Linked DNA regions of Metabacillus sp. KUDC1714. The protein of the gene in region 1 interacts with the protein of each later gene in a pairwise test. Links are inferred from orthologs where the notes say so. Each region holds a gene or a part of one and is shown on either strand. Other genes may lie near its edges. The genes, in order: grpE and groL.

Region 1 (3,267 bases):
TGAGTAAAAGTATTTTTAATAAAAAATTTAATGTTCAATTGGTTGATGTCTTTCCAGAACAAATTGAAAATCTGGCCAAGCTTGGCCTAATAGTGAATGATGATCAATCAATAAGGCTTACTCATAAAGGTAAACTTTTAGGTAATGAAGTATTTCAAGAATTCATTGGACTTTCTTGAATGTGGTTTTATTACAAGTGAATACTTCATTCTTCATCCAGAAAAAAGCATATTAAGAGTGATTTAACAATTGACAATTTATTTTAGTTTTGATAACTTTTTATATATATTTAGCACTCGCATTCTTAGAGTGCTAACAGAGGTGATGATAGTTGCTTACAGATCGCCAATTGTTGATTCTACAAGTAATTATTGATGATTTTATTCATTCAGCTCAGCCCGTTGGTTCGAGAACATTAGCGAAAAAAGACGAAATTACGTTTAGCTCAGCTACAATAAGGAACGATATGGCTGACTTAGAGGACCTTGGCTTTATCGAGAAAACACATAGTTCTTCAGGACGTGTCCCATCTGAAAAGGGATATCGTTATTATGTAGACCACCTTCTGTCACCACAGCGTCTAACGAAGACGGAGGTTAGTCAAATAAAATCGATTTATGCTGAAAGAATTTTTGAATTAGAAAAAGTAGTTCAAAAATCAGCACAAATCTTGTCAGAATTAACTAATTACACTTCAATCGTCCTTGGTCCAAAGGTGAATGAAAATCGCTTGAAGAGAATTCAAATTATCCCCATTAACAATGAAACTGCTGTTGCAATAATCGTGACCAATACTGGACATGTGGAAAATCGCACCATTACATTCCCAGGATCCCTTGATCCTAGTGATATTGAAAAAATGGTTAATATCTTAAATGAAAGATTAGCGGGAGTACCACTTGTAGAGTTACAGGATAAGATTTTTAAAGAAGTTGTTTCGGTCCTAAAGGATCATATTCAAAATTATGATATGATGTTAAAGGTCATGGCGGGTACATTGAAACTCAATTCAGGAGAAAAAATCTATTTCGGCGGAAAAACCAATATGTTAAGTCAACCTGAGTTCGCTGACATTGGAAGAATCAGATCATTGCTAACAATGATTGAGCATGAGAAAGAATTGTATGGTTTATTACAATCAAATCATACAGGAATCTCGATAAAAATTGGTAAAGAAAATGATAATATAGCGATGGAGAATTGCAGTTTAATTACAGCAACTTATTCATTAGGTGATAATCAATTAGGGACGATTGCAGTATTAGGCCCAACAAGAATGGAGTATTCACGTGTTATAAGTTTATTAACACGAATGACACGTGATTTGTCCAAAACGCTTACTGATTTGTATCATCAATCTTAAGCTTGGTTATATTGATTATGGGTGGAATAGTAAATTCCACCCGATTCCTATGTTTTAAAAATCAACGCAAAACAATTCTTATAGATCAATCCCTTTAAGGAGGTGAAACATTGTGTCAAACGAAAAAAACGTTGCAGAACAAGAAGAAGCAGTAGATACTCCACAAAATGAACAGTCAGACGCAGATGTTGAGGTTGTTAATGCTGATGATGTAATCATTGAAGATGCATCTGATGCTGGTGATGAGTCTGAACAAAAAATCGCAGAATTACAAGCGAAGTTAGACGAAACCGAAAACAAAATGCTTCGTGCTCAAGCAGATTTTGACAATTTTAAAAGAAGAAGTCGCTTGGATCAAGAAGCAGCTCAAAAATATCGTGCTCAAAGTTTAGTATCTGAAATCATACCTGCTCTTGATAACTTTGAAAGAGCATTACAAATAGAAGCAGATAACGATCAAACAAAATCGTTGCTACAAGGCATGAACATGGTGTATAACCAATTAGTTCAAGCTCTTAAAAATGAAGGTGTAGAAGCAATAAATTCGGTAGGTGAACAGTTTGATCCTCATTTACACCAAGCTGTGATGCAGATCGAGGATGAGAACTATGAATCCAATTCGGTTGTTGAAGAGCTTCAAAAGGGTTATAAACTTAAGGATCGAGTAATTCGACCTGCAATGGTAAAAGTAAATCAATAACATTCTATCTTACATATTAGGAGGTCCTATTTTATGAGTAAAATTATCGGTATCGACTTAGGTACAACAAACTCATGTGTCGCAGTTTTAGAAGGCGGAGAACCAAAAGTGATCCCAAATCCAGAAGGTAACCGTACAACTCCTTCTGTTGTAGCTTTTAAAAACGGCGAACGTCAAGTTGGTGAAGTGGCAAAACGCCAAGCAATTACAAACCCAAATACGATTATTTCTATCAAACGTCATATGGGTACTGACTACAAAGTTGAAGTAGAGGGCAAAAGCTACACACCTCAAGAAATGTCAGCAATCATTCTTCAACACTTAAAATCTTATGCAGAAGAATATCTAGGAGAACCTGTAACAAAAGCAGTTATCACAGTACCTGCATATTTCAATGATGCTGAACGCCAAGCAACAAAAGATGCTGGTAAAATTGCTGGTTTAGAAGTAGAACGTATCATCAACGAGCCTACTGCTGCAGCTTTAGCTTACGGATTAGATAAAACAGATGAAGATCAAACGATTCTTGTTTATGACTTAGGGGGCGGTACGTTTGACGTGTCAGTTCTCGAGCTTGGAGATGGCGTATTTGAAGTTCGTTCAACTGCTGGTGACAACCGCCTAGGTGGAGACGACTTTGACCAAGTAATCATCGACTATTTAGTTGCTGAATTCAAAAAGGAAAACGGCATTGATCTTTCAAAGGATAAAATGGCGTTACAACGTTTAAAAGATGCTGCTGAAAAAGCGAAAAAGGATCTTTCAGGAGTAACATCAACTCAAATATCTTTACCATTTATAACTGCTGGAGAAGCTGGTCCACTTCACTTGGAAATAAGCTTATCACGTGCTAAATTTGACGAGATTTCATCTGATTTAGTTGAAAGAACGATGGGGCCAGTTCGCCAATCACTTAGTGATGCAGGTCTTTCAGCTAGCGAAATCGATAAAGTTATTCTTGTTGGTGGTTCAACTCGGATACCAGCTGTTCAAGAAGCAATCAAAAAAGCATTAGGTAAGGAGCCACATAAAGGTGTAAACCCTGATGAAGTAGTTGCGCTTGGTGCATCAATTCAAGGTGGAGTTATTACTGGAGATGTAAAAGACGTTGTGCTACTTGATGTAACTCCACTATCATTAGGAATTGAAACGATGGGTAGTGTATTCACAAAGTTGATTGAACGAAATACTACAATCCCAACAA
Region 2 (3,215 bases), 2.0 Mb from region 1 along the record:
GGTAAAGCTAAAGATTGTCCAATATGCAAATCTTTCAACCTGTGTAGCTCCTATATCTAAATAATGAAATAATCTGATCCCAGCAACCCCTGAAAGCTGCATGAGCATATATGTTAATAAAATAAACCAATAATGCTTTTTCATAGAGGCCTCCTTCATTTGACTAATGATGTGATATTTGACAGAACATCTGATCACGGAATTGAACATGGGCAAAATTAATCAAACCCTATTGTATCATACCTTTCAAATATCATATGTATGATAACTATGGTGAATTAATCAAAAGATGTTTATTGTATTTACAATTTAGACATAATCTTTTAGGCAAGTTCTTCAAAAAAATTTTAACTTCAGACTTGAAATTAGAAGAGATCTTATATAATATAATAATTGTGTTAGCACTCAAGGACAACGAGTGCTAATAAAAAGGAAAAATAATCATTTTTTAACGAATTTGAGGAGGTTGTTTCACTTGTTAAAGCCATTAGGTGATCGCGTTATTATCGAGTTAGTTGAATCAGAAGAAAAAACTGCTAGTGGTATCGTCCTTCCAGATAGTGCGAAAGAGAAGCCACAAGAAGGTAAAGTAGTAGCTGTTGGTACAGGTCGTGTATTAGATAGTGGAGAAAAAGTAGCTCTTGAAGTAGCAGAAGGCGATCGTATTATCTTCTCAAAATATGCTGGTACTGAAGTGAAATATGAAGGTACAGAATACTTAATTTTACGTGAAAACGACATTTTAGCTGTTATCGGTTAATAGAAACAGCACACATATCATAGAAAACATTTAAAACTTTGAGGAGGTCTTGTAAAAATGGCTAAAGATATTAAATTCAGTGAAGATGCTCGTCGTTCAATGCTTCGTGGTGTTGATGCATTGGCAGATGCTGTTAAAGTTACATTAGGACCTAAAGGACGTAACGTCGTATTAGAAAAGAAATACGGTTCTCCTTTAATTACAAATGATGGTGTTACAATTGCGAAAGAAATCGAATTAGAAGATGCTTTCGAAAACATGGGTGCTAAGCTTGTTGCTGAAGTTGCTAGCAAAACAAACGATGTTGCTGGTGACGGTACAACAACTGCAACTGTTTTAGCTCAAGCAATGATCCGTGAAGGATTAAAGAACGTAACTGCTGGAGCAAATCCAATGGTTGTTCGTAAGGGAATTGAAAAAGCAGTTGCTGTTGCTTTAGAAGAGCTACAAGCTATTTCTAAACCAATCGAAGGTAAAGAATCTATTGCACAAGTTGCTGCAATCTCTTCTGCTGATGAAGAAGTAGGTCAATTAATCGCAGAAGCAATGGAACGCGTTGGTAACGACGGAGTTATCACAATTGAAGAATCTAAAGGTTTCTCTACTGAATTAGAAGTAGTAGAAGGTATGCAGTTTGACCGTGGTTATGCATCTCCATACATGGTAACTGATTCTGATAAAATGGAAGCAGTTCTTGAAAACCCATATGTATTAATCACTGATAAAAAAATCACAAACATTCAAGAAATCTTACCTGTTTTAGAGCAAGTTGTTCAACAAGGTAAGCCTCTATTATTAATTGCAGAAGATGTAGAAGGTGAAGCATTAGCTACTCTAGTAGTTAACAAACTTCGCGGAACATTCAATGCAGTAGCAGTAAAAGCACCTGGCTTCGGTGATCGTCGTAAAGCAATGCTTGAAGATATTGCGATCTTAACTGGCGGTGAAGTTATCACTGAAGAATTAGGTTTAGATCTTAAATCTGCTAATATTGATCAATTAGGCCGTGCATCTAAAATTGTTGTTTCAAAAGAAAATACAACAATCGTTGAAGGTGCTGGAGAAGCTGAACAAATTGCAGGCCGTGTAAGCCAAATCCGTGCTCAATTAGAAGAAACTACTTCTGAATTTGATAAGGAAAAATTACAAGAACGTTTAGCTAAACTAGCTGGCGGTGTAGCAGTAATCAAAGTTGGTGCTGCAACTGAAACTGAATTAAAAGAGCGTAAACTACGTATCGAAGATGCTCTAAACTCTACTCGTGCTGCAGTAGAAGAAGGTATCGTTTCTGGTGGTGGTACTGCTCTAGTAAATGTATATAACAAAGTAGCTGCACTTCAAGAAGAAGGCGATACTCAAACAGGTATCAACATCATTCTTCGTGCACTTGAAGAACCAGTTCGTCAAATCGCACACAATGCAGGACTTGAAGGGTCTGTTGTTGTTGAGCGCTTAAAGAAAGAAGAAGTTGGAATTGGCTTCAACGCTGCAAACGGCCAGTGGGTAAACATGTTTGAAGCTGGTATCGTTGACCCAACTAAAGTAACTCGTTCTGCGTTACAAAACGCAGCTTCTGTAGCAGCAATGTTCTTAACAACTGAAGCTGTTATCGCTGACAAGCCTGAAGAAGGTGGCGGCGGCATGCCTGATATGAGTGGCATGGGTGGTATGGGTGGTATGGGCGGCATGATGTAAAAAACATCATAAAGCCTTGATATATAGGGATTTTTAAGAATAAAATTATAATTTTGCCCATAGGTAGGCAAAAAATGCTCACTTTTTTCTCGAAAATCACCATATCAGAGAAGGTCTTTCATCAGTTTACAACTGGTTGGAGGCCTTTTTTTCATTTTGGCGGTCATATGAGCGTAGATATTCAATGTAACATATCACTTTACATAAAATTAAATCTTAACGGTAATCCTAAACAAAAATGCGTGAAAGGGGATTACTGATGGATTTAAATCCAATGGATATTTTAAAACCCATTAATTTAAGCACAAAAGAATTAGATGAATCTCAATCTTTAACATCAGTTGAAATGGGTAAACTTTGGGCTACTTATAATGGAAACAGCATGTCTATTCAAATCCTAAATTATTTTCTTCAACATTGCAATGATGAATATATTAAGACGCTATTGGAAAATGGTATAGCATTAAGTAGGGATTTTATACAGAGGATAGAAGGTTTTTTTAAAAAAGGTAATTTCCCAATACCTGTAGGATTCACTAATGATGATGTAAATCTAGGTGCCCCACGTTTATACGAAGATGTATTTTATGTACACTATTTGAAATATGCAGCTAAGGCAGGGCTTAGTATTTACGCCGTAGCAATTCCATTAGTAATGAGGGAAGATATAAGAGAATTTTTTGTTTATTGTATGCAATCTACAACTATCTTCTTGGGGCAGATAAATGAGGTTTTATTTGAAAAGAAATTAATTTCAAAG

Evidence for each region.
Region 2: the proteins of grpE (region 1) and groL interact in binary tests that used the Escherichia coli proteins (3 or more experiments, as listed by UniProt). The link is inferred for Metabacillus sp. KUDC1714 from one-to-one orthologs.

Annotation. Positions count from the first base shown.
Region 1 is NZ_CP055263.1:239,139-242,405, reverse strand. Bases 337-3,267 are described here. They hold grpE (nucleotide exchange factor GrpE), read left to right. Parts: upstream 337-1,472; coding sequence 1,473-2,063; downstream 2,064-3,267. Other genes in these bases: dnaK (molecular chaperone DnaK), read left to right, coding at 2,097-3,267; hrcA (heat-inducible transcriptional repressor HrcA), read left to right, coding at 337-1,363. Also shown: radical SAM family heme chaperone HemW, read left to right, coding at 1-179; more of hrcA, read left to right, coding at 332-336. UniProt on the Escherichia coli protein: Participates actively in the response to hyperosmotic and heat shock by preventing the aggregation of stress-denatured proteins, in association with DnaK and GrpE. It is the nucleotide exchange factor for DnaK and may function as a thermosensor.
Region 2 is NZ_CP055263.1:2,240,574-2,243,788, forward strand. Bases 258-3,136 are described here. They hold groL (chaperonin GroEL), read left to right. Parts: upstream 258-817; coding sequence 818-2,455; downstream 2,456-3,136. Other genes in these bases: groES (co-chaperone GroES), read left to right, coding at 476-760; HUW50_RS10775 (DUF3231 family protein), read left to right, coding at 2,730-3,136. In the rest of the region: HUW50_RS10760 (CPBP family intramembrane glutamic endopeptidase), read right to left, coding at 1-144; more of HUW50_RS10775, read left to right, coding at 3,137-3,215.